Regions from separate parts of the Nesiotobacter zosterae genome, predicted to be linked through region 1. Evidence: predicted binding sites of a transcription regulator. Region 1 holds the regulator's gene; the other holds the start of a gene.
What was found. The regulator HrcA, encoded in region 1, represses chaperone genes, less so after heat shock. The targets are predictions, from matches to a motif close to GTTAGCACTCNCNNNNNGNGAGTGCTAAC.

Region 1 (11,039 bases):
TGCGGTCTCGAAAAATGGCAGTATTCCAGTCTTTCTCGAAGGTGTCCACGACACCTGAGTTAGCAGCACCGCCAAAATTTAGGCGCGAGAACCGGCAAAAGCAATCATCATTGCCACCCCAAATTGGAATATGCCCATTAACAGCGAAAGGGGCACATATCGCGCCCCTCTACCAAGAATCTGATCAACAGCGGTTATGATGCCGTAGTTGCATCACCAGCAGGGCGACCGCCGCGTGCGGCCATAAATCGATCAAACTCTTCCTTGTCACGTGCGCGGCGGAGTTCCTTCATGTAGTTGTCGAAGTCCTCGCGCATTGCATCCAGCTTGCGGCGCTCTTCTTCCAACCGCTTCAGCTCAGCTTCACGGTAGTCATCAAAAGCAACATTTCCCGTTGGAGCATAGCCTGACATCGTATTCACCGCGTCTTTGATGGGATTGGCTTTCCATGCCGTTTCCGCCTGCTTCTTGAACTCGGGAAATTTGTCTCCCCACAAGATGTAGGCAAGCATTGCCAAGCCAAGAGGCCAGAAAACGATAAATCCTAGCACCATTAAAGCTATGGTTGCCGGAGTCCAAGCTGGACGAATTACTCCTTGGTGGGTCATAAAATTCCTCCTAAGCAAGACCACATACATGAAGTGGGCTGTCGATAACGGAATTTCAAGTGACTTCACCTTGGCGTGAGCCGCAAAGCGGCTCACGAAAACAAAAGGCTACATGAAAATAATGGTTTAAGGGCGCTAAAAATCTAGCGCTAGCCTTCTTCGGTGAGCTTTTTCGCCTGTTCCACCCAACCTTCTCGCAGGATGCGGCCATCAAGCTTTTCATCGAGCGACTGAGCTTGCTCGGGTGTGAGCGCAGCAACTTGCCACAGATGGAAAATGCCTGCCTGGTTCAGCTCGTTTTCCAGTTTCGGCCCGACGCCGGTGATCTGCTTGAGATCATCGACAACCCCTTCGGTTTGCTCAAGGATGATGCTGTCCTTGATGTCCGATGCGGTTTGCGCTTCCTCACCAGAGCCCTTCGCGGATGGTGCAGCACCCGCCAATTGCCTTTGGCGCTCTCGCTCCACCTGCACTGGAATACAGCCCAGCTTCGGATGTGATTTGATGAAGTCAACAATGCGCGGTGCAATCTCGGACCGATAGCGAGAACCGTTAAACACGCCGTAGTGACCCACATTGGGCTGCACATAGTGCGCGCGCTTCTCGTCACCCAGTTTTGTTGCCAATGTGTGTGCAGCATGGGTCTGACCCACGCCAGAGATGTCATCTTTTTCACCTTCAACGGTGAAAATGGCTGTGCGGGTGATGTGACTTGGATCAACGAGATGGCCGTGATGGGTCAACTCACCTTTCGGTAGTGCATGCTCGATAAAGACCTTTTCTACCGTTTGAAGGTAGAATTCCGCGGTCATGTCCATAACGGCAAGATACTCGTCGTAGAACTCGCGGTGCTTTTCAGCGCTGTCGCCATCCCCTTCTACCAGATGCTGAAAGAAGTCTCTGTGCGCCACCATGTGGCGGTCCAGATTCATGCCCATGAAGCCGGAGAGCTGCAAGAAACCGGGATAAACCTGTCGCATAAAGCCTTTATGCGGAAATGGCACATCCATGATCACATTGCGCTTGAACCACTTGATGCCCTTCTTGATGGCCAAGTCGTTTACTGCTGTCGGCGCAACGCGGGTGTCGATAGGTCCACCCATAAGCGTCATTGTGGAGGGTGCACATGGATTGTTTTGTTCTTCCATGCGCGCAACCGCTGCATAGACCGGAACAGAAGGCTGACAGACGGCCAGAACATGAGTGTCTGGGCCGAGGAACTCAAGCATCTCAATGATATAATCGATATAGTCGTCGAGATCGAACTTGCCTTCGGCCACCGGAACCTGACGCGCATCCTCCCAATCCGTGATGTAGACATCAAGATCGGGCAGCAATGCCTCAACGGTCCCACGCAACAATGTGGCAAAGTGGCCGGACATCGGAGCTACAATCAATAGCTTCGGGTCTTCCTCGCGCCCTTTTGGCAAATCTCGTTTGAAGTGAAGCAGATCACAGAAGGTCTTGCGTAGAACAACTTCTTCAAGAACATCGACGCGTTGCCCAGAGACCAGAGTGGTGTCCAGACCGAACTCAGGCTTACCGTAACGCCGTGTCACGCGCTCCAGCAGTTCGCAAGAGGCGGCAACCGTTCGGCCCATTTGAGTATGGGTAAATGGATTAAGCGGATTTTGAAAATAAATTTTCGTTGCGTCCGCCGCCGCCCGAACGGGGGACATCATCGCATGATTAAGCTCATAGAGTTGGTAGAACATCACCAATATTCCTCCGGTCGGCCATTCTTTTTGTTGTACTCCCCCAACGCAAAGAAAGGGCCAACGTATATTGCATTGCAACAGACTACGGCAGCTTTCGTAGTGAGTGCAATATATACGCATGTCTACAGAGAGACTAAAGTTGACGCTCGCGTAAGTTCAAGGGGTTATTCACGCAATACGCTGTATATCACAAGATATTTTTATGATGCAGCGCAAAATTTACTGAAGGAAACTACACCCAAAATTTGCATAGTTCTTATTTTTCTACTCAAAAATGCCGGATATGGGACAATAACAATTTCGTTATGAGACAAGTTCCGTAATGACCGCGTTTAAAACACCAACGCCCCGAGGGGTGGCACGCAGACGGCTATTGCCAATCCATTCCACCAGGCCTTCTTCCTGCAAGACGGTGAGGCGGGCGGCATTGAAACTGCGCTCGGCCAATGCCTCATAGCGCGCCACATCAATGCCCTCTCGAAGGCGCAATCCCATGAGCAGAAGTTCGTCGCTCTGCTCTTCGCAAGTCAGATCCCCAGTCTCAATGATCCCGGTCCCCTTGCTCTCAACGAGGCCGAGCCACGTTTCCGGGTGGTTTTCGGTGAGCGTGGCCATTCGCTGGCCATTTGCAAGGCTCAAGCGTCCATGAGCGCCCGGTCCTACGCCGATGTAGTCGCCATAACGCCAGTAAACCAGATTGTGTTGACACTCAGAGCCCGGTACAGCGTGGTTTGACACTTCATAGGCTGGCAAGCCACGGCTTGCGGTAACTTCCTGTGTCAGGTCAAACATGTCCGCGGCGTAGTCGGGATCAAGCATTTCCAGTTTTCCGGCCGCATAGAGCCGGTGGAACATGGTGCCTTCCTCGATTGTAAGCTGATACATGGAAAGATGATCGGCTGCCAGATCAATGGCCCGGTTCAGCTCTTGCTCCCACCCTTCAAGGGTCTGGTCGGGGCGGGCATAGATAAGATCGAAGGAAATTCGTTCGAACGTGGTGCGCGCAATCTCAACGGCTTTCACTGCCTCGTCTACACTGTGCTGGCGACCCAGAATCTTCAGATCCTTGTCATTCAGTGCTTGAATGCCGACGGAGAGGCGATTGACGCCCGCAGCGCGGTAGCCAGCAAATCGGGTGGCCTCTACACTCGTCGGGTTAGCTTCCATTGAGATTTCGGCGTTCTCACCGATTGGCCAGTAGCGATTGATGCCTTCCAGAATGGCTTCAACGGTGCGCGGCTCCATCAGCGATGGGGTGCCGCCGCCGAAGAACACGGAGTCGACAGGTTGAGAGGCAACGAACTGGGCATTGTAGTCCAGCTCGCGCAGCATGGCGTTCACATAGTCCTGCTGGTCGACCGGCTTATGGCGTACATGCGAGTTGAAATCGCAATAGGGGCATTTGGCAAGGCAAAAAGGCCAGTGCACATAGACACCAAACCCGCCAACCGGTCTTTCCATCATTTCAAACTGCTCTCTAGCCCTTTAAAGGCACTCAGCCTTGAACAGATCAAAGGCACGCGCTCGGTGAGACAGGGCTGATCCATCCGGGTTTCGCTGTTTGGAGGCTTGATCCATCTCGCCAAAGGTTTTCTCAAAACCGTCCGGCACAAACATGGGATCGTAGCCAAAGCCTTCAAGTCCGCGCGGCGGCCATATGGCTTTACCATGCACTTCCCCGCGATAGAACTGGGTGTGCCCGTCAGGCCAGGCAACGCACAACACTGCCACAAAATAGGCATTGCGGTTTTCCGCGCCCAGCTCTTGCAGCTTGTCTTCAACCTTTTGCATGGCCACGGAGAAGTCTTTTCCCGGGCCAGCCCAGCGCGCGGAGTAAACGCCGGGGTCATTGTCAAGCGCTTCCACGCAAAACCCGCTGTCATCGGCCAGTGCGGGGTAGCCAGACACCTTGGCAGAAGCCAGCGCCTTGATCGCGGCGTTGGCTTCAAACGTATCGCCGTCTTCAACGGGCTCCGGCAGATCCAGATCTCCTGCAGAGACCACCTCAAAGCCAAAAGGTTCCAGGAGTTGGTTTATCTCCTTCAGCTTGCCCTTGTTGTGGCTGGCAACGACCAGACGGCCCGGTTCAAGACGACGATTTTCCATTCTTGTTCTTCCTTAGAGGATGGAGAGCTTCTGCAGTTCCACCAGTTTGGAGATGCTGTTCTTTGCAAGCCCCATCAGCTGGCCAAACTCTTCTTCGCTGAATGGCTTTCCTTCAGCGGTGCCTTGAATTTCAACAATGCCGCCCTTGCCGGTCATCACGAAATTGGCGTCGGTTTCAGCTGAGGAGTCCTCAGCATAGTCAAGGTCGGCCACAGGCGTTCCTTCATAAATCCCGCAGGAAATGGCGGCGATGTGATCAACCAGCACATCATCCTTCACCATGTCGCGTGCTTTCATCCACTGCAGACAGTCGTGGAGAGCAACCCATGCGCCGGTGATGGAAGCCGTACGTGTACCGCCATCGGCCTGAATGACATCACAGTCAACAGAGATCTGACGCTCGCCAAGGGCCTTCAGGTCCACCACAGCACGCAGGGAGCGACCAATAAGACGCTGAATTTCTTGGGTACGGCCAGACTGTTTGCCTGCCGAAGCTTCACGGCGCATGCGGTCATGGGTGGCTCTTGGAAGCATGCCATATTCAGCGGTGACCCAGCCCTGGTTCTGGCCGCGCAGCCATGGCGGAACACGCTCTTCAAGGCTTGCGGTACAAAGGACGTGCGTATCGCCAAACTTGACGAGGCAAGAGCCTTCTGCGTGTTTGGACACACCACGTTCAAGGGTAACTGGGCGCATTTCTTCGGGTGCGCGTTTGGATGGACGGATCACTGCCAACTCCATTGATTTGTCGGGGCATACGGCATGGCTTGCCTATAGCTCGCGGTGGTTTTAACCCCCAATGTCTTTGAGCGCAAAGGCTGCGTTCAAAATTATGACTGGAATTGTCGAAATGGGTTTCGCGAACCGGGAGAGCGAGGATATAGAATAAAGAGCAATCCCCACTTATATTTGGTTTTCGAGCCCTATTGATCCGGAGTGAGCAGACTAGTGACCAGTGGACCACCATCCGTTCCTCTTGAAGATCTTGACGAGAGATCACGCGAAATTTTTCGCCGCATCGTCGAAAACTATCTAGGCACGGGCGAAGCCTCAGGCTCGCGCAATCTGGCGCGCGGTCTCAGCAAGCCCTTGTCCCCTGCCTCGGTGCGCAATGTGATGTCCGATCTGGAGCACATGGGGCTGCTTTACTCCCCTCACACCAGTGCTGGTCGCTTACCCACCGAGACCGGACTGCGCCTGTTTGTGGATGGTCTTCTGGAAGTGGGGGACCTGACACGCGAAGAACGCGAGCAGATTGATATTCAGGTGAAAGCTTCCGGCTCAGAGAAGAGTTCTGCTCAACTCCTCACCGAAGCCAGTCAGATGCTCTCTGGTCTCAGTCGCGGCGCTGGCGTTGTCCTGGCCCACAAGACCGATGTGCCGCTTCGCCATGTGGAGTTCGTGCAGATCGAACCAACCAAGGCACTTGTCGTGTTGGTGAGTGATGATGGCTCCGTTGAGAACCGCATCATATCGCTTCCGGCAGGTCTGCCGCCCTCCGCGCTCATAGAAGCCTCCAACTACCTCAACTCAGTTATCCGCAACCGCACAATTGCGGAGGTTCAGAACGAGCTTGAGCGCCAGAAAAGCGAAAACAAGGCCGAACTTGACCGTCTTACAGAAAAGGTTGTTGCCGCTGGCATCGCTGTGTGGGGCGGAAAAGAGGGCGATGCGGATACGCTCATTGTACGGGGTCGATCCAATCTTTTGCAGGACGTGGGCCATGCCGAGGATCTTGACCGCATCCGTCTGCTCTTTGATGACCTTGAGAACAAGAGCGAGCTGATCCGCTTGCTTGAGCTTGCCGAAGGCGGAGAGGGCGTACGCATCTTCATCGGCTCGGAGACCAAGCTGTTCTCACTCTCGGGCTCTTCGCTCATTGTCTCTCCGTACCGGGACAGTGAACAGCGCATCCTTGGTGTTCTGGGGGTCATCGGTCCGACGCGGCTCAACTATGCGCGTGTCATCCCAATGGTGGATTACACGGCACGTCTCGTAAGCCGCCTGCTTCCATAACGCATCCGAAACAAAAGAGATTTAGAGTGCTTTCTCCCGCAGAACTCGAACGATACGCCCGTCACATCGTCCTCAAAGGCGTCGGGGGCCCCGGCCAGCAAAAGCTCAAGGACGCCAAGGTGCTTGTGATTGGCGCAGGAGGGTTGGGCGCTCCGGTCCTGCAATACCTTGCCGCCGCGGGTGTCGGGACGCTTGGTATATTGGACGATGATGTGGTGTCATTGTCCAATCTTCAGCGGCAGATCATTCATGATACTGATCAGCTGGGCGAGCCCAAGGTGGCAAGCGCGGCAGAAACCATTGCCCGCCTTAACCCCTATGTTCAGGTGCGCCCGCACCCAACCCGGTTCAGCGGTCAGAACGCGATGGCTCTGGTGAGCAGTTATGATCTGGTGGTTGATGGCTCCGATAACTTTGAAACCCGCTATCTGGCAAGCGACGCCTGCTACTTTGCCAAGAAGCCACTGGTTACGGGTGCAGTCGGCCAGTTTGATGGTTCGGTGACGCTGCTCAAGCCTTACGAGACGGATGCAGAGGGCGCCCCAAACCCGACCTATCGCTGTCTCTTTCCCAAACGCCCAGCTGCAGGCAGCATTCCTACCTGCGAAGAAGCTGGGGTGCTGGGCGCGCTGACGGGCGTTATCGGCTCGCTTCAGGCACTGGAAGCCATAAAGGAAATCGTGGGCTTCGGAGAAGGCCTTGTAGGCAGATTGCTTTTGGCGGACACGGCAGTCATGCGGTTTGAAACCATCACCTACAAGCACAATCCAGCCAACCCGCTGAACGGCGATGCTCCAAAGAGCTGGGCTGAAATGCTGGAGTTGGATCTCTGAGAAACGACGCAAGGAATGAGAACGGCGGCACATGGCCGCCGTTTTTAGTCTAGAAGGTTTTTGCGACCGACAGTTTGAAGCTTCGGCCCTTACCCTCAGTCCCGCTCAGGTGGGGCGTGTAGGCTTTGTCGAAGATGTTCGTGACGCTTGCCCGCACTTCGGCGCCGGCCATCCAACCCTCCTCGGGGAGCCAGCTCAGACTGGCGCCGTGGAGAGCGTAGCCTCCCGTTTCGCTGTCTGCACTGTTGACCCGGTCCTGCCGCGCATAAAAGTTGGACCGCCAGGACACATCCAGATTGTAGTCCTCAAAGCGATATCCCACGGAGATGAAGGCGTTGTCTGCTGCCACAGATTCCAGATAGGTGTCGTCAGAGAGGTTGTCTCCGCGGGTCAACGCCGCCCCAAACGAGCCATACCACGTGGGCGATGCATATCCGGCCTCGACCTCAACACCTTGGAGGCGTACATCCTCAATTGCAGTGGTAATGGCACCACCCGCCATGTGGTCAAACGTGGTGTAGAGATAGTTCTCAACATCGTTGTGGAAGCCAGTGACCTTCAGGCGCACGCCATCATCATCCTGAAGAACGTTGTCGAACTTGAAGCCAAAACCGGCTTCAAAGTTGTTGGACTTCTCCTTGCCGAGGTCCGTGAAGCCACCACCTGTGAACGCTTCATCAATGACCGGCATGCGTTCAGTATGAGAAACGGAGCCAAAAACGTTCAGCCAAGGGGTAAGTTCATAGATGGCCGCCAGTTTTGGAGAAAACGCCGTGTCGCTCACATCATCGCGGAGGCTCACACCTTCGCCCGGAGACAAGCGGGAATAATCCACACGCAGACCAGGGATAAGGGTAAGGCGATCAAACAGGATCACTTCAGCCTGACCGTAGGCACCAATCATGCGGGATTCCCCTTCGGGATGAGAAGATGCCCCATGTGACGTTGACCCGTCCGGGTTCAGGCGAGGGTTCAGGCGCTCACGATAGTGGCCTTGAACACCAAACGTCAAAAAGGCCAGAGCGGAATCTGAGAACTCTATTTGCGATGTGTTCTGCAGCTTGCCCTGCCAAGTCTTGTAGACGTATTCCGCTTCAAGCCCAAACGCTGGCTGGCCGTCCCAAGGGTTTCGGTAGGTGATGTCGTCCAGCTCACGCTTGGTCTCGCTGTAGGCAAGCTGCGCTGTCAAATCGAGTAGGTCATTGCCGGCAAATGCGTTCTCATAGGTGAGGCGCCCTTGCTGCTCGCTTATCTCTTGATCGGCATAGCCAAACATTGGCTCATAGGTGATTTGGTCATAGAGGCCGTTGCCTGATTTGTTGATGTTGAAGTAACTCGCTGTCAGAGACTGATCCCGATCCGTCCCGAAAGTGTATTTCAACTTTGCAAGGCCAGACAGGTCCGTGAACAGAGAGTTGCCCAGCTCTTCGCCTTTGGCTGCATCGTAGTTGCCATAGCGGCCGTAGTTAAAATTCGCCACAAACTCAATATCTTCGACAGGCTTCATTGCCGCGATTATGGAGTTGCGAGAGCCATTGCCATTGGAGTCCCAGGTGGTTTTGGCACGCACCGCAACGGTGTCATCCCCCTCAAGAAAGTCTGAGGCATCCTTTGTGCGGGCACTGACCGTCCCGGCCAAAGCGCCCGATCCGTAAAGCGTGGAGGAAGCTGGCCCACGCAGGACTTCCACCTGCTTGAACATTTCCGGCTCGAAAAAGAAAGAACCCGAGCGGTAAGCTTCAAAGAACGAACGTACTCCATCCACTTGCATGATCATGCGATTTTCATCGGAAGACAACGCGCCGCCAATACCGCGCATGTTCAAGGATTGGCCTAGCGGATTGTCAGCGTTGATGGTGGTAACGCCCGGTATGGCGTCCAAAATCTCTCCCAGCGTGGCCGCCTGCGACGCCTCGATCTGCTCCTGCGTGACAACAGTCACCGCCTGCGGTGTATCAATGGCGATCTTTTCTTCACCCGCCGATACGACGATCTCGTCCAGTACGGTTGTTGCTTCTTGTGCTTGTGCCCCTGCCAACGGCAGGGCGAGCGAAAGGGTCGTGCCGGCCAGCAAGGCGGCACGGGAAACGGTTCCATTAAACATGGCTGCCCCGGCATAAATTTTGACTATGGAGAAAGCTGGCTGGTCAGAATTTGGCTAGCGACCGACATACCCCTGTCGGTGAACGTGCCTACGTTTTATAAATATGAGTATTTTAGTCAAGTAATATTTAGGGGTAGTCTTCTCGGCATATCGCTTGCATGATTTAAAGCGTTGTAAAAACTAGAATATTCTGTTTCCCCTTGCCGCAACTTCCGTCGCTTTTTGGCCTCCTGCGCCGGTTCGCTGCAAACTCCATCGCCGATTTGGGCCCTCACCTTGCCTCCGAGCGGAAGCTCAGCCCTTGGAGCAAAGAGGGGGCGGTCCTCCCTCATGCGCGATGTGTTGCGTTCACCAGGATCCCAACGCGCTCAGCGCAATCCGATGTTTCAAATCGTGATGGCTTCAAGCATCGCGAGCCATTTGCGGACAATGTGGTGTTCGCGTCGGTAAAGGGGATTGCGCAGGGTGTCGGGAGTTTGGAAGCAGTTGAAGGGGTTTGGGACCATGGGGAGGAGTGGGCCCGATACGCCCACTCGATTAACACCAAAGACTAACGAAACGAGGCGTTTAGTGCGCCTCATCCCAATTGTCGGCAGCTTCAGCTTCCACCTTGAGCGGCACAGAAAGCGTTAGTGCTGGCTCTGCAGCTTGCTCCATGGTGCCGATGACAATATTCTTGGTTTCCTCGACCTGATCTTCAGGCAGCTCAAAGATGAGTTCATCATGCACCTGAAGCAGCATCTGCGCTTCCAAGCTCGAATTCTGCAACACGTCATCCATCCGCACCATGGCACGACGGATGATGTCCGCCGCTGAGCCCTGAATTGGGGCATTGATTGCAGCGCGCTCATAGAACTGGCGCATGTTCGGGTTCTTCGTGTTGACATCCGGATAGTGCGCCCGGCGGCCGAAAATGGTTTCAACATAGCCGTTGGCATGGACGAACTTTTTCGTCTCTTCCATGTACTCCTGAATGCCTGGGAAGCGCTGGAAGTAGGTCTTGATGTAATCGCCTGCCTCACCTCGCGAAATGCCCAGCTGATTGGCCAGACCGAAGGCGGAAATGCCGTAGATGATGCCGAAATTGATGGCCTTGGCCTGACGGCGGATCATTGGGTCCATGCCTTCAATTGGCACACCGAACATCTCTGAGGCCGTCATGGCGTGAATGTCCAGATCTTCCGCAAAGGCCTTTTTAAGCTGCGGAATGTCAGCCATGTGAGCTAAAACACGCAACTCGATCTGACTGTAGTCAGCTGAGATGAGCTTCTTGCCCTTGGCTGCCACGAATGCCTTGCGGATCTTTCGGCCTGCTTCCGTGCGGATTGGAATGTTTTGAATGTTCGGCTCGGAGGAGGACAGACGGCCCGTCGTTGTGGACGCCAGCGAGAACGAAGTATGCACACGCCCCGTTTCCGGGTTGATGTAGTTGGGCAGAGCATCCGTGTAGGTAGACTTGAGCTTGGACAGCTGCCGCCACTCCACGATCTTGGAGGGCAGCGGCTCACCTTGCGCCGCCAGATCCTCCAACACAGATGCGGAGGTAGACCAAGCGCCGGTCTTGGTCTTCTTGCCACCCGGCAGACCCATCTTGCCAAACAGGATTTCTCCCAGCTGCTTGGGGCTGCCGATGTTGAAACTCTCACCGGCCATC
Region 2 (11,039 bases), on a different contig from region 1:
GAAACCATTGTCTTTACGCCGGGTGCGATCTCCATGCCCAGCCTTTTTGTTGATCAAATTGCTTCTGGCTCAACACGCACCGAAATGGTTCAGTCCGCTCAAGAGATCAAAGGCCTGCTGAAGTCTACAGTTCAACGGATGCCGATGGCAAAAGAAGCCTTTTCCGCAGAAGAGGAAGGCGCGCAGATTATCTCCGGTGCCATCTACTATGCGCATAACGGGACCACGGCATTTTCGTTTCGCGTAGATGAGCCAGAAAGCAGCATCCCGTTTATCCGTCGGCGGTTCAACTCGAAGGGCTCCATAGCGATATCACCGTGGCAAACGCGCGCTCAACTCGTGCGCTCTGCGGTGCAGGCCATGATGAGCCCGGACATGTTGCGCCCGCAGGTTGACCGCAACTCCAGCGCCTACAGCCTGACCCCCTATCGCGGGCGCAGCTGCGTTGTGGACGCCGAGTATGTGGTGGCCAACCGGTTTGCATATCCCCATGAGATCCGGGACATTGAAGATTGCCTGACCAAGCTGACGAGAGACCATCCAGACTTTGACCCGGCCCTGCTTGCTTCGGCAAACATCTTGCTTTTGCGCGCTATTCTTGAGGGCAGCAGCAGCGGCGAGGAGATAAAACGCGCTGAGATTCTGATCGACCGGATACAGCCTGCAAGCAAGCTCACCTCCCAATACCAGTCAACACAGATGCTACATGCACTTGCTCAAGGCGAACTTGAGGAAGCCCGCGTGCGCGGTCAGAACGCGATGCAGCTCAACCAGTTCGATCCAACAGTGCTTTCCGACTACGGCCAGCAGCTCTTGATCCTTAACGACTGGGAAGAGGCAATTACAGTCCTCAACTCCATCACCACGCCAAACATCACTTACCCAGACCGGTTTGATGCGCTTCTGGCATTGGCATATTACTCCCGAGGGCGCAGCGATGAGGCCTACACAACAGGTCTGCGCTTAAGGCCAGAGAGCTACCCTCTGGCTTGGCTGGTGAAAATTCTTGTGGCAGATGCAAAAGGCGAGGACGACGAAGTGGAGCAGCTCGCAAATGCGCTGCGGGCCACAGAGCCGGAAATTTTTGCGCATCCGCAATGTATCTTGCGACAACAACTCGGCCAAACAGCCTTCACTCAGCAGCTTTATGTTTCACTCAATGAGCTGGGCGTTGGCATTGAACGCAATGGCGGCAGCGACGTTTACGCAAATTGTGCCGCCGCATCCCCCTAGCTTCCTTCATTTTTTCGCTGTATCGGGAGTTTTCAAGCCAAAACAGGAGTCTAGACTTGTTCTGGCAACACTTTGTTTACCCTGTTTTTAGAAACTTAGCCCATGCAATAGGCACCTAATGAATTTCAAATGGCCAAAGCATGGAGGTCCCCCGCGTTATGGGAAGCTACACAAGTGGTATGCATGGGTTTTCCGCATGTGTGCTGGACCAAAACCTCGCCAGTGCCGCGCAAACGGCAAAACTGTTGCAAGGCACGGGGTTCATCGACGAGACGCCGCTCCTGTTTCAAGAAGGCAATGCGCTGATTGATCAGCTGAGCGTTGCCGCCGTTGACGTTGTTCTGGTGGATCTTGAAAAGCTTGGCGGGGAAGAAGCACTCGTGGACATCACGATGGCCTGTCCGGAGGCTATCCTGCTGGCCATGAGCAGCAAGGGCTCCGTGTCCCGTGCACTAGGCTCCATGAGCGCTGGCGCTCACGATTTCATCATCAAGCCGTTTTCGCAAAAGGCGCTTTCCGACAAGCTGGAGGCGCACCTGTCCACCAGGCGGCGACGCAAGTCCGCGCCGGCGAAACGCCCTGCTCCACCGGCTTCCAAGGTACCGCAAGTCTCAGAATGTCGTTTTGAGCGTTTTGTTGGCTCCTGTGACACCATGAGAGCGGTCTACGACCAGATTACGAAAATGGCTGGCTCCTCAGCGCCTGTGTTCATTACCGGAGAGTCCGGCACGGGCAAAGAGCTGGCAGCCCAAGCCCTTCACAACCGATCTCCGCGCAGCTCCAAGCCTTTCATCGCCATCAATTGCGCTGCCATTCCTCACGAGCTTATGGAAAGCGAAATTTTCGGCCATGTTCGCGGCGCTTTCACTGGCGCGACTGAAAATCGCCGAGGTGCAGCTGAACTGGCCGATGGCGGCACTCTATTTCTGGATGAAATCGGTGAGTTGGATCTGAAGCTGCAAACCAAGCTGTTGCGCTTCCTGCAAACCGGGACTTATCAGCGCGTTGGAGAAACCTCTCTTCGCAAGGTGGATGTGCGCATTATCTGCGCAACCAACCGCAACCCGCTTGTTGAAGTTCATGAAGGCCGTTTTCGGGAAGATCTGTTCTATCGCCTCCATGTCTTGCCGATCCACCTTCCGCCTCTCCGTGAGCGCCAGGACGATGTGATTGAGCTTGCAAAAACCTTCCTGCTCCGCTCTGCAGGCGAAGAAAGCAAGCGCTTTCAAGGCTTCACGGCCGATGCGGAGGCACTGATGCGGGCCTATAACTGGCCGGGGAATGTACGCGAGCTGGAAAACACGATCCGCCAGATTACCGTCATGCACGACAGTCTGGCAGTTACGGCGGACATGCTGCCCGCGCACCTTCGCCCTGCTGAAAAGGTTGGTTTTACGCCGCTAGATGACCCGCTCGACATGCGCAAAACCATATCTGAACGGTTCAGCTCAGTTGAGCCGCTCTGGTCGCAGGAAAAGCGCATCATTGAAAACGCACTCGCCGTTTTTGAAGGCAACATCGCACAGGCTGCCGCAGCTCTGGAAATCAGCCCTTCAACCATTTATCGCAAAAAACAATCGTGGGCTGAACGTCAGGCCTGTTAACCACCCCTCCCACCTAAGCCCTTCAAATTGTCCTAGGTTATTGTGCTGTCTAGGTTTAAGCGGTATATGCACCGCCCAAGACTATTCAAAACCGACGCCGTTGGTTTTAAGGGGGCTTAGGGATGCCACGCGACCTGGTAGCAAAAAAGAACACTGTGAAGTATGCGGCTGTGCCCGCACTGTTGGCCATGCTTGCCTTGAGTCCGGCTCAAGCTTCCGAGACCGCAGGCACTGAGCCATCTAACAGCTTAGCGAGCGCGCAGCAGGTGTTCCAAAACGCGTGGGACCAATCCCCCCTCAGCTTTACTGAAAAGACCTTTGCAAAGGCCGCGGCGCAAGGATACGGCGATTTTGATCCCGTTGACGCAGCGGTCTTCGATCAGAATGAGCCAATCATCGTTTACGCTGAACCTGTCGGCTACGCATTTCGCGAGGCAGATGGCGCCTATAACATCAACCTTAGCGTTGATTTTGAGCTGCGCAACATGACCGGTCAAATCCTCGCTTCTCAGAAAGATTTCGCGCAACTGCAAAACAGCAGCCGCAAACGGGTACACGAGTTCCAGACGTCACTCCAATTCGGCCTGCAGGGTCTGCAAGAAGGTGACTACACACTCATGGTTCGAATCAACGACCTGAACTCCAACAAAACCGGGTCCTTCGAACTGCCATTCTCCATGAATGGCCCAGTAGAATAACCCAAACCGTCCCCCGTTGAATCTAAGGTGGTGCATCTACGCAATTTTCGTGATGCATCACGGTTTTGTCACGTTTGAAGCGCACATTCCCTCAACCTCGGTGTCCATTCCGGCCCGCGCACTTGCGCGATTATTTTAAAAATTTTCCGGAAGCGTTCTTGACACTGACGTGCCCTAAAACTACATCCGCATTGGCTGTTAGCACTCTGCATGAGGGAGTGCTAATTGCTGCGGAGCTCGCTCCGCGAACTCTCAAAACACAAGTTTCACAGTTGCGTTCCGGCGTTGCCTAAGAGGGACGCCCCGCATGAGAGGAAGAACCAAGATGAAGTTTCGTCCGCTACACGACCGCGTAGTCGTTCGCCGCATCGAGTCTGAAGAAAAGACTGCTGGTGGCATCATCATCCCAGACACCGCTAAGGAAAAGCCTCAGGAAGGCGAGATTCTTGCAGTAGGCCCAGGCGCACGCAAGGATAACGGTGAGCTGATCGCTCTCGACGTTAAGGCTGGTGATCGCGTTCTGTTCGGCAAGTGGTCCGGCACCGAAGTCAAGATCGACGGTGAAGATCTGCTGATCATGAAGGAATCCGACATCATGGGCGTAGTGGCGTAATTCGCCCCCCATTTGTCCGATCCAAATCCTTCAATTTCAACGAATTTTAGAGTGAGACAAGACTGATGGCTGCTAAAGAAGTCAAGTTTGGTTCCGAAGCCCGCGACAAGATGCTCAAGGGCGTAGACATCCTCGCAAACGCTGTAAAGGTAACGCTCGGTCCTAAGGGCCGTAACGTTGTTCTGGACAAGTCCTTCGGCGCACCACGCATCACCAAGGATGGTGTTTCCGTGGCGAAGGAAATCGAACTGGAAGACAAGTTCGAAAACATGGGCGCACAGATGGTGCGTGAAGTTGCTTCCAAGACCAACGACATCGCTGGTGATGGTACAACAACTGCAACCGTTCTGGCTCAGGCAATCGTCAAGGAAGGTGCCAAGGCTGTTGCGGCTGGCATGAACCCAATGGACCTGAAGCGCGGCGTTGATCTGGCTGCTGCTGCAGCTGTTGCAGATCTGGAAGCACGCTCCAAGGCGATCTCCACTTCTGACGAAGTTGCTCAGGTTGGCACCATCTCCGCTAACGGCGACGAGCAGGTTGGTAAAGACATTGCAGAAGCAATGCAGCGCGTTGGCAACGAAGGTGTTATCACCGTAGAAGAAGCCAAGTCTCTGGAAACCGAACTGGAAGTCGTAGAAGGCATGCAGTTCGACCGTGGTTACCTGTCTCCATACTTCGTAACCAACGCTGAAAAGATGATCGCTGACCTGGAAAAGCCACTGATCCTTCTCCACGAGAAGAAGCTTTCCAACCTTCAGCCTCTGCTTCCAATCCTTGAAAGCGCTGTTCAGTCTTCCCGTCCTCTGCTCATCATTGCAGAAGACGTTGAAGGTGAAGCTCTGGCAACTCTGGTTGTCAACAAGCTGCGCGGCGGCCTGAAGATTGCTGCTGTAAAGGCTCCTGGCTTCGGCGACCGCCGCAAGGCAATGCTCGAAGACATCGCGATCCTGACCGGTGGTACCGTGATCTCTGAAGATCTGGGCATCAAGCTGGAAAACGTCACCATCGACATGCTGGGCACTGCTGAGAAGGTAAACATCTCCAAGGAAAACACCACCATCGTTGACGGCGCTGGCGACAAGGGCGACATCGAAGCACGCGTTGCTCAGATCAAGGCTCAGATCGAAGAAACCACTTCCGATTACGACCGCGAAAAGCTGCAGGAGCGTCTTGCAAAGCTTGCTGGCGGTGTTGCAGTTATCCGCGTTGGCGGTGCAACCGAAATCGAAGTTAAGGAGCGCAAGGACCGCATCGACGATGCTCTGAACGCAACCCGCGCAGCGGTTGAAGAAGGCATCGTACCAGGTGGTGGTACCGCTCTTCTGCGTGCGAAGGATGCTGTTGCAAAGCTGCATTCCGACAACGCTGACATTGAAGCTGGTATCAAGATCGTTCTGCGCGCTCTGGAAGCTCCAATCCGTCAGATCGCTGAAAACGCTGGTGTTGAAGGCTCCATCGTAGTTGGCAAGGTTATGGAAAACACCGACGGCAACTTCGGCTTCAATGCTCAGACCGAAGAGTACGTGAACATGGTTGAGGCCGGCATCATCGACCCAACCAAGGTTGTTCGTACAGCTCTGCAGGATGCAGCATCCGTTTCCGGCCTGCTGATCACCACAGAAGCAATGGTTGGCGAACTTCCTAAGAAGGACTCCCCAATGCCTCCAATGGGTGGCGGCGACATGGGCGGCATGGGCGGCATGGGCTTCTAAGGAAGTCTCAGCTCAGCTGACTGATTTAGGGCGTCCCTCGGGGCGCCCTTTTTCGTGGCTTGCCGCCATGCCTTTGCAGGTTTGACTTGTCCAAGGACAAGATCAGGGGGCGGCATGGGCTTCTAAGGAAGCCTCAGCTCAGCTGACTGATTTAGGGCGTCCCTAGGGGCGCCCTTTTTCGTGGCTTGCCGCCATGCCTTTGAAGGCGCGACTTGTCCAAGGACAAGATCAGGGGGCGGCATGGGCTTCTAAGGAAGTCTCAGCTCAGCTGACTGATTTAGGGCGTCTCTCGGGGCGCCCTTTTTCGTGGCTTGCCGCCATGCATTTGAAGGCTCGACTTGTCCAAGGACAAGATCAGGGGGCGGCATGGGCTTCTAACGAAGCCGCAGCTGAGCTGACTGATTTAGGGCGTCTCTCGGGGCGCCCTTTTTCGTGGGTCGCAGGCCATACTTTTTCGTTGCAGGAACCCAGCCTAAACCCCAAGTTTAGAACAGACATCCTCACCCGCCGTTGAGATGCCCCTTTATGAAGGAGCCGATATGACTGAGAAAACCGCCATTGTGTTTGGCGCAAGTGGATTGATTGGCTCAAACCTGGTGCGCCATTTGTTGGCAAATGAGAGCTACCACAAGGTTACAGTGCTTGTGCGCCGCTCTCTTGGCATCGAACATGCCAAGCTGGACGAACATCTCGTAGATTTTGCCAATACAAATGCTCTTAACACGCTCATCAGGGGCGATGACGCGTTTTCATGCCTTGGCACCACCCACAAGAAGGCAGGCTCACGGGAGGCGTTCCAGGCCGTTGATTTCACCTTGGTTCATACCTTGGCACAGATTGCGCGCGGCAATGGGGTGACGCACTTGCTCCTGGTGTCTTCTCTCGGCGCAAACCCGGGAAGCCGTAGCGCTTATCTACGTACCAAAGGGGAAGTTGAGCAGGCGGTCGCCGACCTTGGATTTCCGCGGACAAGCATTTTTCGTCCCTCGCTTCTGATCGGGGAGCGCAATGAGTACCGCCTGAAGGAGAGCCTTGCGGCAGCGATCTTGAGCCCTTTGGGCTTGTTCCTGTTGGGCCCGCTCAAACGCTACCGCCCGATTGCGGCAGAACAAGTCGCCAAAGCGATGATCGAAGTCGCAGCGCACCCGGCTGAGGGCCTTGCGATCTATCAAAACGAGGAAATTGCCGCTCTTTAACCTAGTGGTTTGGGGGCAACCCTGATTACCGTCAGTTGTTCACAAAACCTCCGATCAGCGAACAAATGTACTGTCGCTGTGTCGTTGACATGGTCGCTGTGTCAATATTGCGGTTATAGCTTGGGTAGTAGCGGAACATGCTTAAGGGGAAGGTTTGGGACCCAGGTACAATTTCCGTTCTCGATACCTGCCCGTTATTGGCATAGAGCGAGTGAAACTGCTGGTACTGTCCCAACCGAAACAGGTTGTTCCAAATCTCTGTGCCTGTGATGTTACCCGTGCCCGCTGGATCAGCCCGTGCAATGTAGTAGGCACGCAGCTTCTCCGGATCAATCAAGGAATGGCCTGAGTGCACATTAGCGCTGTCGGTGGGAATGAGGTTTAAACTGTTCGCGTACTGATCCCCTACACCTTGAGCTTGCGCCACATCTCCACCCTGAATCGAGAAATCCATCAGTTCCATGGGTCGATAGAGTTTGTTTGCGCTGGAACCCATAAGGCCGCTCTCCCAACCAGAATGCTTATGCGCCCAGAACGTGCCTGCCAAAGTCCCTTCGTTCACATAGACCGTTCGAGTTGCCCCGGTCACGTTCTTCGCTGCGTTGGCTTCCTGCAACTCCTGCGTGGACATTTGGGTTGAGGATGTTTGTAGGGCAGCAATCGCTGCTATGAAATCAGTCTGCGTGACACCGAGCTTTATAAAAACATAATACTTGCTCTTGTAGATGCTCCCCGTCACCTGCTCCAGATTGCTGCTTAAAGCATTGCGAGGATTCTCCATCTGCAAACCAGCAACTGCAAAATACATACGCGTACCGCCGTTAGTGGGACAGAAGCCATGCTCATGTAAAGGTCGCAAACGCATTGAGTTGTTTGACACGGTCGGGTTGGCAGCAAAATAGATGCTGGGCAACTGACCGTCCTCAAATTCCAGATTGTAGCGAAACTGGCTGACATACGCCTGCGGTTGAAGCCGGATGGTGCCGAAGCCAATGTTGTTTACATTGATGATCTGGAGGCTTGCATTGTTTTGCACTGGCATCCCATCACTCTCCTTCTTCTCGCGAGATGAAAAATCTCGCATCAGGACGTCTCACAGTATGGGCGTTGACGTTTCTCGCCCGAAGTTGTGAGAACCTCGGCCCAGTTGCGAGCGTCACCCATTTGTGAACCGAGGTGTTTAGGCGGTCGTACCCCCAGCGAGTAGTATCCAGTCCATCTTCATCAAGTAATGGGAGCTTGCCTTGAACCTTCGCCGCGCTGTCACTCTTTCCTTGATCTCCGCATCTTTTTTTGCCGCCTCGCCAGCAAGCGCCGCGCCGCAAACAGCCATTTTTGCAGGCGGGTGTTTCTGGTGTGTTGAATCAGACTTTGACAAGCTGCCGGGCGTTTTGGACACGACGTCGGGTTACATCGGTGGCTCCGTGCAGAACCCAACCTACCAGCAGGTTACCGCGGGTGGGACAGGGCACCGGGAGGCGGTGCGGATCACCTACGACTCGGAAAGGGTGAGCTACGACACACTGTTGGACGTGTTCTGGCACAGCGTTGACCCGACAGATGCAGGAGGGCAGTTCTGTGACCGTGGCTTCAGCTATTCCACTGCCATCTACGCCACAAGCGCAGAACAATTGCGCGCAGCGCAAGCTTCCAAGCAGGCCCTTAACGCCTCCGGCAAAGCAGAGGGGCAAATCGTAACCCCGATTGAACGCGCCGCGATGTTTTATCCCGCAGAGGACTATCATCAGGACTACTACAAAAAGAGCCCGATAAAGTACAAATTTTACCGCTTTCGCTGTGGACGTGACCAGCGTGTCAACCAGCTTTGGGGTGACGAGGCCTACAAACACATCAACTAGGCTTGGTGTGCGCGGCCTCCCCTTTCAGGAAATCCAGAAAGGCCCGGATTTTGGGCGGCATGAACCGCCGTTCCTGATAAACTGCGTAAACCGCGCTGTTGTCACTCTCGTAAGGTGAAAATCGGTAGGATGTGAGAAGCGGGACAAGGCGGCCCGACGCCACATCCTCCGACACCATCCACGTTGGCAGCGCGGAAATGCCGCCCGCATTTCTGACGACCTGATGAATGGAGGCTGGCGTGTTCAGCTCGATGCGCTGCGGTAGAACCAAATCCATGTCCTTTTGACCAAGCACGCGGAAGTTCGACCACCTGGGGTAGGCAAGCCAGACGCCATGGAGCTTTGCCAAATCAGCCAGCGTTTGTGGCGTCCCGTGCCGCTCCAAATAGTCCGGCGACGCCACCAAAAGAAACTCATTTTCCAAAATTCGCAGTGCGATCAAGCCACTGTCGGTAAGAGCGCCAATGCGAATGGCAAGATCAACCCCTTCTGAACTCAGGTCTATGACGCGATCGTCAAACTGAAGCGCTAGCTGCACATGGGGAAAGGCCTCCATGAATTTCGGCAGGCGCGCGGCAAGCCAATATTCGCCAAAAGCACGTGTGCAGCTGATGGTCAGTTCACCTGTTGGCGCGGTTTGCAGCCCGTTGACCGCTTCTCTTGCACGCCTCTCCTCCTCCAAGATCCTCTTGGCAAATGGCAGGAACAAGCCACCTGCCTCAGTCAACGTGATGCGTTTGCGTGATCGGTTGAAAAAGCGCGCACCCAGCTCCTCTTCCAGTGCCGTGACATGACGCGTCACCGACGACACTTGCATGTTCAACGCTGTGGCCGTTGCCGAGAAGCTGCCAAGCTCTGCGGTCTTGATGAAACAGAGTAACCGGGTAGATTTCACTTTTGCACTTTCTGCAAATTTAGCTTTCCAAATCGACTATAGAGGTAACTTTTTGCAAATGGCAATGTGTATGCAGATACACCTATAGGAGGCATAGATGCAAAACCAACGCATTCTCTTGGCGGCACGCCCAATTGGCGACATCAAGCCAACGGACTTTGAAGCTCGCACCGAAACGCTGGAGGCGCTGGAAGAGGGCAAGGCCCGCATTCGTGTTGTTTACCTCTCTCTTGATCCGGCAATGCGCGGCTGGATGAGTGCGGATGAAAACAGCTATGTGCCGCCAATTCCGCTTGGAAGCACCATGCGCGGCATTGCCACTGGCATCGTGGCGCAGAGCAAGACCGACAAGCTGAAGGAAGGCGACTGGGTTTCAGGCTTTCTGGGGTGGACACAGTATGCTGATGTAGCACCGGAGGAAGTGAACGTGCTTCCACAGGCCGTTCCAATGGATGCCTATATGGGCGTTTTGGGGCTCGCGGGTGCCACAGCCTACTGTGGCTATAAGGAGATTCTGGAGCCTCAGGCGGGCCAGACCCTATGCGTTACCGGGGCGGCCGGCTCGGTAGGCTCTCTGGTGGGACAGATGGCAAAAGCCGACGGCCTGAAGGTTATCGGCATTGCAGGCAGCGAAGAGAAGTGTAAATGGCTGACGGACGAGCTCGGCTTTGATGCGGCGCTGAACTACAAGACCGACAACCTGATGAAGGGCATTCACGACTTTGCCCCAGACGGTCTGGACATCCATTTTGAAAACGTCGGCGGCGCTCCGTTTCAGGCGGCGCTCTACAACATGAAGGCCCACGGCAAGATCGCGCTTTGTGGATTGATTTCGACCTACAATTCCACAGAGGCACCTTCTGGTCCTGAGTTAAGCGCCATGATCAAGAAAAGGCTTACCATGAAAGGCTTTGTGATGACTGATCACTGGCATCGCTTTGGGGAAATCCTGGGTAAAGTCGGTGAGTATCTCGGGAAAGGCCAGTTGAAATACCGCCTTGATGTGGTTGAAGGTCTGGAGAACGCCCCAACTGCCATCAACAAACTATTTGACGGCAGCAACAAGGGAAAGCTCACCATAAAGGTTAGCGAGCTGTAAGGCTTGGCCGAGTAAGAACGATCCAGGCGGTCCTGCAGGACCGCCTTTTTGTTTGCCTGCGACTTAGCTCTCCATAGGGGCGGCAGCTCTATCCGGCGCCCGCATTCGCGCTGTCTGGTACCGTCTTGCC

Region 2: the regulator HrcA is predicted to act here: its motif matches at 3,733-3,761, upstream of groES (co-chaperone GroES).

What each region holds. Positions count from the first base shown of each region.
Region 1 covers NZ_JAWXVZ010000011.1:41,903-52,941, forward strand. The annotation lists gene Q3Y58_RS15990 (M48 family metallopeptidase) at 1-49, opposite strand, end outside; gene Q3Y58_RS15995 (DUF2852 domain-containing protein) at 195-608, opposite strand; gene phaZ (polyhydroxyalkanoate depolymerase) at 758-2,323, opposite strand; gene hemW (radical SAM family heme chaperone HemW) at 2,630-3,790, opposite strand; gene rdgB (RdgB/HAM1 family non-canonical purine NTP pyrophosphatase) at 3,812-4,432, opposite strand; gene rph (ribonuclease PH) at 4,445-5,158, opposite strand; gene hrcA (heat-inducible transcriptional repressor HrcA) at 5,381-6,448, shown strand; gene Q3Y58_RS16025 (molybdopterin-synthase adenylyltransferase MoeB) at 6,475-7,281, shown strand; gene Q3Y58_RS16030 (TonB-dependent receptor domain-containing protein) at 7,331-9,385, opposite strand; gene polA (DNA polymerase I) at 9,953-11,039, opposite strand, start outside.
Region 2 covers NZ_JAWXVZ010000003.1:116,665-127,703, reverse strand. The annotation lists gene Q3Y58_RS05280 (tetratricopeptide repeat protein) at 1-1,233, shown strand, start outside; gene Q3Y58_RS05275 (sigma-54 dependent transcriptional regulator) at 1,392-2,837, shown strand; gene Q3Y58_RS05270 (hypothetical protein) at 2,960-3,535, shown strand; gene groES (co-chaperone GroES) at 3,861-4,148, shown strand; gene groL (chaperonin GroEL) at 4,214-5,860, shown strand; gene Q3Y58_RS05255 (NAD(P)H-binding protein) at 6,400-7,056, shown strand; gene Q3Y58_RS05250 (hypothetical protein) at 7,088-8,140, opposite strand; gene msrA (peptide-methionine (S)-S-oxide reductase MsrA) at 8,301-8,915, shown strand; gene Q3Y58_RS05240 (LysR family transcriptional regulator) at 8,908-9,810, opposite strand; gene Q3Y58_RS05235 (NADP-dependent oxidoreductase) at 9,908-10,909, shown strand.